Linked DNA regions of Bdellovibrio bacteriovorus. The protein of the gene in region 2 binds, or shares a complex with, the protein of the main gene of each other region. Links are inferred from orthologs where the notes say so. Each region holds a gene or a part of one and is shown on either strand. Other genes may lie near its edges.

Region 1 (2,696 bases), on a different replicon or contig from region 2:
TTCCGCATCGACACGAACGCCGACTTCCATAGAAGTTCTTGAAGTGTAATTCACACTCGCCTTCAGATTCACCACCCAGCCTTTATAGACTGGAGCTACGAAATCCAAACGATCAATACTCGCAGTTACAACTTCTTTATTAGAATGTCTTTGCGCTGCAATTGCGGCGGCGATATCGATCCAGGACATGATCGTTCCACCAAAGATAGTCCCTAAAGAATTCGTATGAGAGGGTAAAACCAATTGAGTCATGATGACTTGAGAAGCGGAAACAGGCTTGGCGTTTTTCAAAGTTGAGTTCCCTTCAGAAAAAAACAAAGCGCAGGATAGCTTAGACCAAAGTCACCGCCGCCTGCGCTCTTAGAAATCCTAATCAATTAAGATTAGATTCCACCCATACCGATGTCAGAATTACCACCACGGTTCAATCCGCCACCTGGAAGAGTTGTAGTACCACCCGCAACTGTCGCAGATCCTGCTGGGATCGTTTGAGTCGCGTTGTTATTGAATGCAGTCGCTGCAGCTGCACTTTGGTTGTTGTTTTCAGCGCGAACTTCGCTCTCAACAAAACCAAGGTGAGGTAAGCACCATACGATCAACTGTGCACGAGACTTAACATTCATTTTTTTATAAATGTTTGTGAGGTGAAATTTTACTGTTTTTTCAGTAACAAAAAGCTGATTCGCAACTTCCTTGTTGGACAAGCCCTTTGAAACAAGTTCAGCAACTTCTGCCTCTCTGTTTGAAAGACCTTTTTGAATGAGGACATCTCTGAGCATCCTTGCTCCCTCCCGCTAAATTGTTTTTAAATCCGTCTAAACCTTGTACGCCACCCAGGACTCATGTCCAAAAAGTAGCACGACCACCTGTAATAAAGTCTGACAACAATTTTTAGAATTCGCAATAGGTTTGGACTCTAGTTTTAAAAAACTAGACCGATATGTATGGTGATTTTACAGGGTTTCACCTTTTCAGGAGATATTATGTTTCCCACAAATACGAAGTTTTTGGTCGTCGATGACTTCGCAACTATGCGAAAAATCATTAAAAAAGTGCTAAACGAGCTAGGTTACACAAACGTCGAGGAAGCCGACGACGGTAAAACAGCCTTACCAATGATCCAGGCTGCAAATGATGCAGGACAGCCTTACGGCTTTATCATCTCGGACTGGAATATGCCAGGAATGCAAGGTATCGACCTTTTGAAGGCTTGCAAAGCCGATCCTCGCTTTAAGTCTACTCCTTTCATGCTTGTAACAGCAGAGTCTGAACAAAAGCACATCCTTGAAGCTGCGAAAGCCGGCGTATCTGATTACGTTGTGAAACCTTTCAATTCGGCGACGCTTAAAGGAAAAATGGAGCGCGTTTGGGCGAAACACAATCCTTCTTCACAAGCTAAAGCTTCTTAAGAGCTGGAGTTATAAATGTCAGCTGCACCAAAAGTGGAAACACTCAATCCCCTTTTCGACAAACGTCTTATCAATGCGTTCGTCGACGGGGTTATTAAAACTTTAAAAACCATGGCGCAAACAGATGCATCTCCAGGCAAGCCCTTCATCGAACCTCAGTTCGTTTTGAAAGGTGAAATCGCAGGGATGGTCGGCATGGTGGCTCCTCCTCTTAAAGGAACTCTTCTGATCTCTTACGGCAAAGACAGTATCTTCCATATTTTGGAAAACATGCTGGGCGAAAAGTACACGACGATTAATGGCGAAGTGTCTGATGCTGTCGGCGAAATGACGAACATGATCTATGGATCTGCTAAAACGACATTGAACCAATTGGGTTACAATTTCGAAATGGCAATTCCAACAGTGATCTCAGGTGACTTTAAAATCAGCCACGCTGATAAAGGCGCTACCCTGGTTATTCCTTTTAATCTTACCAACGGCTCTACTTTCTATGTGGAGATAACGGTTCAATAATGAAACCCAATTCAGGTTCTACTGTTGATGTTCTCATCGGGAGTCCCCGGGACTCCTTCTGGGAAACAGTCAAAGTAGTCCTGAAAGGGTATTATCCCTACCAGCTCAAACACTTTCGCAGTGTTGATGAAGCTTTAGAAACCACCTCTGACACTTTCACTCCGGTCTTAGCGCTTATCGATGGTCAAGATGGCACTGCAAAAACCAATGAATGGGTGCAGTCCACAAAAATGAATTATCCCGACAGTCATGTGATTGTTCTGCACTCTTCAGCCGCTCCTCTTGATTTTAACGTCGTGAAAAAAAATGGCGCGGATGAAATCATGCACATCAATTTTGACCGAGAGTTTATTTCCGACGTTATTCTGCAGCTGGCACCGATTGAAATGGAAGGCGATAATATTCCTATTACCTCGTTAATGCCCGTGGATTTGCGCGATATGGAAGCGCAGGTCACCATCAACTTTGATGTCTATGTTCACCTCCCCGCCAATCATCGCTCCGTGTGTATGCGAAAAGCGGGAGACGTGGTTGACGAAAAACATCTGGATAAGTTCAAAGCCTTAAAACAACAGATGTACATTAAGAAGACGCAGATGAAAGCCTTCTTTGAGTACGCTCGCACGGTGATGAGCTTGCGCAACATTCCGTTGCCAGTCTCGATGACTGAAAAATTTCATCGCTCGAAAAAAGCCATTTACGAAATCATGGCGCAATTTCTTAATGGAGCTGCCACAGATTACTCTGAAGGTAAGATGATCTTGGAAAGAT
Region 2 (7,743 bases):
CACGCCTGAAGCTCATCGCACCTTGGTGTTAGGGCCCTCGGGAATCGCCGTGATTGCCGCTCCCTTTGCCAATGTAAAAACATGGGTTGCGGATGTCGTCACTCACACCTTTTTGCAACGGGACCAGACAGCGTCGGTGAAAGATATGAAAGGCGAAACAGCGTGGGACTTTGCCTTGAGGGTGTACGGGATAAAGAAAAACCCCGTGATTTCTCACGGGGTTCATCAGGATTTGAAAAAAACGATTCGTGTATCTGTTATTCAGTGATTCGTTGAACGATCGCCGAACCTACTCTGCTTTTCGTAAGAAGTTCAGTGCGGTAAGACTGAGCTTCTTTTTGAGTCGCAAACTGACCCACGCTGACGCGGTAGTATTGTTTGCCTTTGATATTAGCAGGTACGTAGAACGCGCTGTAACCTTTGCCTTTAAGATCTGAAGCCAATTTTTGAGCTTCGGCTTCGTCTGTGTAAGAAGCTACTTGCACCGTGAATTTTCCAACAGTGTATTGCGCTACATCTTTTGGAAGTGAAGAAGGAAGACGCTCTTCTTTAGTCACTGTTGCGGCTTTTTCCGTCGCGTCGTGAGTTGTTGGAGCTTTTCCAGAAGCGATGTTTTTAGCCGCTGAAGAAGGCTCTTCCGTTTTAGTTACTGGAGAATGCTTGTCACCTTTAGGATTTGCAGGCTTCGCTGTTTCAGCTTTTGGTTCTGTCTGAGTTTTTGTTTCAGCAACTTCGCCGTGAGCATCGTGACCGACAGTTTTTTCATCGTGAGAAGCGCCGTGGCCTTCTTCACCATGAGGAGCCGCTGGAACTGGAGCCACTTCGTCAGCCACGAATTCTTCTGCAAGCTTTGCGATCTCTTCATCCGTCATCTGCCCAGATTTAGTTTCGCCATGACCGTTGTTAACAGACGCTACTTCACGTTCGCCGTGAGCATTGTTTTTTTGCGGTTCAAGAGCCGCCAATTGATGTTGGTTGTCACTGTACTTTTTGCCAACGAATGTTCCTACAGAGAAGAACAACAATGAAACAAAAAATACTATCGAAAGCTTCACAACCGCGTCTGTTTTAGAACTCATTTTTTCAATCCTCATGTTTAAACTCACTTGAGTTAATATGCTCTGATTTTTACAAAGCATCTCTAAAGTTTAAGGCCCTTCCTTTGGCCCTTCAATCATGTTAGCTTTAAGTCTCGGAACTGGTCAATAATCAGAAGAAATGTTCAAAGGGAAAACCGTGGAAAATGGCGCAAAATCAATGGATTGGAAGCAGGTCTTAAGTACAGCAATCAAGGCTGTCAGCTTGGGGCGCGAAGTGCTTCTCAATTATTTCGGTAACTTAGAACATATCGAAGAGAAGTTCCAAGCCGGTCTAGTCAGTGAAGCCGACAAAGAATCAGAAAGAGTCATCGCAGAGCATCTTAAGAAAAATTTTCCGACAATTGAGTTCTTGGGCGAAGAAAGCTTCGCCGCGAAAAGCGCGCCCGGGGCGAAGGTCGAGGTGAAGCCTGCCGGACCGGAAGGCCGTTGGATTGTCGATCCGTTGGATGGCACAACAAACTACATTCATCGCTTTCCGATTTTTTGCATCAGTCTTGCCTTGGAGATGGATGGAAAAATTCAACTCGCGGTGATTGATGTTCCCATGCTGAATGAAACCTACACGGCGATTCGCGGCCAGGGTGCTTTTGTTAATGGCCGAAGACTTCGCATTTCTAAGAATCAGGAATTTAAGAAAGCTTTGCTTGCGACTGGCTTTGTTGCTGAACACGAACATGTCATCGCAGAGCAGTTGAAAATCTTTGATGAGATTGTTCGCAAATGCCGTGGCGTTCGTCGCCCCGGTGCTGCGGCTTACGATCTCACTCAAGTGGCTCGGGGAGTTTTTGACGGCTATTGGGAGCGAAATATCCAGCCTTGGGATGCGGCTGCGGGCATCTTGTTAGTGGAAGAAGCTGGCGGCATTATTCAGACGTATAAAGGGGATGAATACAATCCTTATAAGAACTCGATCGTTGCAGGCAACCCCGCGATCGTAAAAGAAATTCAAAACATCTGCCAAAAGCACCTGCAATCACATACACATTGATCAACTAGGTAGCGCAATTCATTTTGCGCATAATAAAAAGCTTACTATGCCCATTTAAGTTTTGAAGATTCTCAATTATAAAGGGCCATCAAAGCGAGGACATAGTATGAAAACTTTTGTAACTTTCATTCTCATTGCGCTGACAAGCTCTCAAGTTTTTGCTGCGGACGCTTGCAAACGTAAAGTGGCTAAAGCAGCCGTTCAGCAAGCCCAACTGGATCGTGAAGAGTCTGAGATTCAACCCCCTGAATTGCATTTACTTTCTTCGGAGTTTCAAGGGAACAGATTGATTTCCGTTTACGAAGCCGATCTTTTGCACTGCACGCCGGGCGATTTAGATGCCTGTGGAAGTCTGACTTATGAAGTCGTGACGGCAGAAACAAATTCAACATGTCAGGTTCTAAGAATCTACATGACAGGCGAAGAATAAATTTTCAGATTTTTTTTAAAATGGAGGCGGCGACTTGTCTTCCCGTCTCCATGGCTCCATGAACAGTTCCTTGAGAGGATTTTTTCGCAAAGGCCTCACCGGCAAGCCAAATTTTTCCTTGAATGGGTTCTGTAATACGGTGACGAGATTTTTTTCTTTCAACACCGGTGTAGCTGTAGGCTCCTAAGCTGAACGGGTCGCGGCTCCAATTGTAGGTGTAATAGGTTTCTAGATTTTCAATCAAATAGTTTTGAGATTTCCGTGTCATCTTTGAAAGAGTAGAAAGAGCTTTAAAGGCTCGCTCTTGCGATGTCCAAGTTGCCATCTCCCAAGCTTTTGGGCCGCCTTGCCAGGCAATGAGGATATTGTTGTGAATAGGCTTCTTTGTCCACCAGGTTGGAAAGTAGTGATCGGGACCTGCTCGCATAAAGACGACCGGTTCCTTTGACAGTTTCTCCCAAAACCGCTCTTTGAATTCAAAAATAATTCTTTGTACATGACCCATGTGGTAACCCTGCAAGGCCTCTGTAATTTCCGTCAGGGCCGGCGCAAACTCGATGCGCGATAGGGGCTGATTGTTTTGCAAAACCGCTAAAGGAACCGTGACCACCACATGTCTCGCTTGGAATCGAACGCCCTGTTTTTCTTTTGTATTCGTGGTGACGATGACGTGCTTTTGCGACCATTCTATTTTTTTGACGATATGCTGAAGATGAACTAGGGCATTTATTTTTTGACCAAGCATGTTTTCAAAATAGCTCGCGTATCTTTGCAAAGGCCGAAAGGCACCGTCACCACCGATTTCGCCTTCGTCCTCTTGCTCTGCAAGGGCTAAAGACTTTTCTCCAATGAGCTCAATATCGGCTCCTTGGAATCCTTCAACATAGGCGATGAAAGATTGGCGATATTCATCGGGAACATTCTTAAGCGTCTTTAAAAAATCCGCAACGCTGCGATCATTCTTTGGATTGGCATTCAGTTTGTTGATGATCTTTCCGAACTCTTTGTCGAAATTTTTTAATGGGATCATCGAGCGGCCTTTTAAGAATAAATGCTTTTCTGGTGCCGTGACGAATGAGCCATTCTGCTCTTGGATAAGGTCGTTGAGAATAGGATGTACCCCATGCAGAAACTCAGCACCCAGTTCAATGGGTTCTATGTCGTGAGGTAAAGAATAAATGCGACCGCCCACACGATCACGGGCCTCTAGAACACAGACTTTTTTGCCAGCGCCTGAAAGGTGACGAGCACAGGTCAAACCTGCGGCGCCGGCACCGACAATGATGACGTCATAGATCTTACTTGCGGCCATATTGAGATTTTAAAATATGCGAAGAAGGGGAACAGTTGAATTAACGAGGAAGTGTTGACTCTCAAGAAAGGCGACAACGGATCGCTGTCGCCTGAAATATCATATTACTTTTGAAGGCGAAGGCGGTAAGAGCCAAAGCTTCTGATTTCTTTTTGGTAGTAACCATTTGAAGCGCGAACTTCGACAGTGGCACGTACAATCACTTCGAAGTCTTGAGGGTTTTCAGCTGTTTTATTCACGCTTAAAGATTGTGTTTGCGCACTCAAATTTTCAACGTCAGCTAAATTAAGAACTGAAACCACCTGATAGTTTTTATCAACGACCAAGGCTTCGTAATTTGAATACGTCAACTCAACCGCGACATTGTTATCCGCAATATAGTTTTCACGAGAAGGATTCGCGTCCATCACCCAGCGAGAGTCTTCACAGCGAACAACTGAAACTTTTAAAGATGCATCGAGGTCTTTTTGTGAGTTTGTAGCATTGATCAACTCAACCTGAATAGCCTTGCTACCTAAAGAGCCGTTGGTTTTCTGATTGCCTTGGCAGCGTACGATAGAACCATCAAATGTTTTGTAAATTTGCGCCGTTTCGGCAGAAGCCAGTTGAGTTCCCAATAAAGCGGCAAGAGTAATGAAAAGTGTTTTCACGAAAGCTCCTTGTGAGGAGGTAGTGATAGCAAAACCTCTAGTCAAAATAAAGGGAAGTTCGGAGGGCTTTGAAAGGTTTTTACGGACGTCTAAGACATAGTCTTTTGGGAGCCAGAAATACCGGTAATTTGAATGGAGTTTGATGCATTTGTTAGATGAAGGAGGCGCTTTTTGAAGCCGCCTCCTACGGGTGGCTCCCTCTAGTGCGAGAGCTTGTTTTTCATTTTATCAATGCCTTGATTTACCTTATCCGCGCCTTCGCGGTATCTCTCTTCCATGGACGACATAAGGTCGTTCACTTGTTTAGAGGCTTCTTCTTTCGTTAAACCCATTTTTTGTTGAACTAGACCACTCAGCGCTTCAGAGTTGCCTTTAGTTCTTTGGATCTCGTCGTCTGTGAGCTCGCCCCATTTTTTGCGAATTTCGCCAGAAATCTCTTTGATTTTTCCTTGGAAAATGTCCTTATTCATAACGACCTCCTGGTTGAGTTTTCTTTAAACAGGAGACCGTGGCTCAGCCAAACAGTCAAATCTTCGCGCCAAAACTTTGACTACTGTCAGAGAATTTCTTCTCGGTAACATTTTCCTGGGCGGCAAAATTTGCCTTAGATCAAATATGTTGGTTGCGATCTCCTAGACCTCGACCATGGTTGCGTTGGCATCCGAGTTGCTTTGTTTTCTGTCAGGACCACTCTGTGGTCTTTCATCATGGAGGATGAATGGCTGAAGAAAAAGCGGCAGCAGCGGAAATGTCAGCTCCGAGCGGGGGATCTGGACAAAAGCCTATTCTACTTATTGCCCTAGCGGTTATCAATATGTTGGTGGTCGCTGGCGTGGGTTTTATGCTTTATCAAGGTAAGAAAAAAGAAGCAGCAGAACCTAAGATTGAACAAGTCATTAAAGGTGAAGCCGAAGCACAACATAAAGAAGCCACGGAAGAAAAAGAAATCGTGGGGAAGGTTGTGCCTTTAGAAACATTCATCGTCAATTTAGCAGGATCAAAAGGCCGTAAGGTCGCGAAAGTAAACATGGAACTTGAGGTCAAAGGTGACCACGTTCTTGATGAAATCGAAAAGCGCAAGGCGCAGATCCGCGACATCATTATTATCATTCTTTCTTCAAAGACTTATGAAGACGTTGCAAGTCGTGAAGGTAAAGACGGATTAAGAAACGAAATTAAAGACACGATCAACTCTTTCCTAGTGCAAGGAAAGATTTCAAACGTGTTCTTCACTGAATTTATCTACAACTAAGGCAGGACTATGAATCAGGTTCTTTCACAAAGTGAAGTGGATGCTCTGTTAGCCGCGGTCTCTGACGGAGATGTCGCGTCGTCGGATACGTCCAAGCCGGAAGCGCAGAATGTCGGTAAAGTGGATGAGCGTAAGATTGTTTCTTACGATCTTACCAGCCAAGACCGTATTATTCGTGGTCGTCTTCCTCAGTTGGAAGTTATTTACGAAAAATTCATGCGTGCTTTCCGCGTTTCTTTGTCTTCAGCACTTCGTAAAATCGCCTCCATCACTTTAACTTCCACTGAGTTTTTAAAATTCGGTGAGTTTATTAATACGCTTCCAATGCCGACATGCATGAGCGTTCTACGTTTTGGTAACTTGCGCGGTTCGGCTTTGTTCGTGATTGAAAGTAAATTGGCTTACGCTTTGGTCGACAGTTTCTTCGGTGGTGCGGATCGTCCGTACACGAAAATTGACGGTAAAGATTTTACGCCGATTGAACTTTCGATCGTGCAAAAAGTCGTAGGTCTTGCAATCAACGATCTTGAAGCCGCGTGGGCATCTATTGAAAAAATCGGTTGTTCTTTTGTTCGTACGGAAGTGAATCCACAGTTCGTAGGTATCGTGCCTCCGACAGACGTGGTTATCGCTTCGACATTCGACGTCGAACTTGAAAATGCGACAGGGACGATCTCTATCGTAATTCCTTACGCGACCATCGAACCGATCAAACAAAAGCTCTCAACAGGCTTCCAGGTTGAATCAGATCAAACAGATAAAAAGCTTTGGACTTCGATCATTCAAGAACAGCTTCTTGAAACGGATATGGAAATCAAAGTGAACCTGGGTGAAACAGAAATCAAACTTCGCGACATGATGAACTTGAAAGTCGGCGACGTGATTCCATTGGATCAGGACGCTTCGGGAGAGTTCGACGTGACGGTCGAAGGTGTAAAAAAGTTTAAAGGTTATTACGGAATCCATCACGGAACTGTGGCAGTCCAAGTGACTCGACCGGTGACAAAGTAGTAGGGGGATAAAATGAGTGACGATACATTGGACAACTTAGCAGATCAGTTGGTGGCGGAAGCAGCCGGTATGGCAGATGGCGGAGCGAAAAAAACTTCTGCAGCTCCAACAGGCCAAAGCGATCGCAACTTGAACTTGATCTTAGACATTCCATTGAAAGTTTCTGTGGAATTGGGTCGTACAAAGATGCCGGTGAGTGAGCTTTTGAATCTGACTCAAGGTAGCGTTATCGAATTGAATAAATTGGCGGGTGAGCCGATGGAAGTTTACGTGAACGACAAGTTGATCGCACGCGGTGAAGCCGTGGTCGTCAACGAAAAGTTCGGTGTGCGTTTGACGGATATCATTTCTCCAGCTGAGCGCGTGGAACAACTTAAATAAGGTAGAGGTTTTAGATGCGTTTGTTGCTTTCTTTACTTTTTGTATTTTCAGTTTCTGCTCAAGCGGCAGATTCAGCAGCCACGTCTTCTGAACAAACAGAAATTTCTGCTCCGGCGGAAGCTGGTGTCGTGGCGCATGAAGATGGAAAAATCGACAATCGTAAAGAATCCGAGATTCCATTGAACTTGGATAAAAATAAGAAAGCAGCATCGGAAGGCGGCGGTTTCTTCCGCATCCTTTTCACTCTTTCTATCTTGGGCTTGGTCGGAACAGGCGCTTTTATTTTCCTTCGTAAATACTCTGTTCCTAAAGCTAAGAAACACCAAACTCAGATCAAAGTTTTGCAACAGCATTTCCTAGGTCCTAAGAAAAGCCTGGCGATTGTGCGTGTAGCCGGTGAGTCGATCTTGATCGGTGTGACAGATCATAACATCTCTATGATCAAATCTTTGTCCTTGCTTGACGAAGAAGTGCCTGAAGAAACTCCGCAAAGTTTCGGTAAGGTTCTGGGTTCAAAAGCTTCTTTCGATGAAGATTCTCAGGAAGAAGCTTCAGCTCCTCGTAAAAAAGCAGCAGCTTCTATTGAAACGGACGATGAGTTTGCGATCAGCGGCATCAA

Evidence for each region. The genes of interacting proteins can lie anywhere in the genome.
Region 1: the proteins of fliM (region 2) and AZI87_RS12765 are in contact, whole or in part, in a crystal structure (PDB 1F4V), measured with the Escherichia coli proteins. The link is inferred for Bdellovibrio bacteriovorus from one-to-one orthologs.

Annotation. Positions count from the first base shown.
Region 1 is NZ_LUKD01000005.1:442,795-445,490, forward strand. It holds AZI87_RS12765 (response regulator), read left to right. Parts: upstream 1-983; coding sequence 984-1,409; downstream 1,410-2,696. Other genes in the region: AZI87_RS12755 (acyl-CoA thioesterase), read right to left, coding at 1-252; AZI87_RS12760 (helix-turn-helix domain-containing protein), read right to left, coding at 384-779; AZI87_RS12770 (chemotaxis protein CheX), read left to right, coding at 1,425-1,925; AZI87_RS12775 (HD-GYP domain-containing protein), read left to right, coding at 1,925-2,696. UniProt on the Escherichia coli protein: Involved in the transmission of sensory signals from the chemoreceptors to the flagellar motors.
Region 2 is NZ_LUKD01000001.1:865,739-873,481, reverse strand. What follows is about bases 4,888-7,742. They hold fliM (flagellar motor switch protein FliM), read left to right. Parts: upstream 4,888-5,741; coding sequence 5,742-6,743; downstream 6,744-7,742. Other genes in these bases: AZI87_RS04055 (FliO/MopB family protein), read left to right, coding at 7,139-7,742; AZI87_RS04070 (flagellar basal body-associated FliL family protein), read left to right, coding at 5,199-5,732; AZI87_RS04075 (CsbD family protein), read right to left, coding at 4,888-4,950. In the rest of the region: AZI87_RS04105 (pectin acetylesterase-family hydrolase), read left to right, coding at 1-268; AZI87_RS04100 (SPOR domain-containing protein), read right to left, coding at 258-1,079; AZI87_RS04095 (inositol monophosphatase family protein), read left to right, coding at 1,219-2,088; AZI87_RS04090 (hypothetical protein), read left to right, coding at 2,195-2,518; AZI87_RS04085 (flavin monoamine oxidase family protein), read right to left, coding at 2,523-3,830; AZI87_RS04080 (hypothetical protein), read right to left, coding at 3,935-4,480; more of AZI87_RS04075, read right to left, coding at 4,681-4,887; more of AZI87_RS04055, read left to right, coding at 7,743-7,743. UniProt on the Escherichia coli protein: FliM is one of three proteins (FliG, FliN, FliM) that forms the rotor-mounted switch complex (C ring), located at the base of the basal body.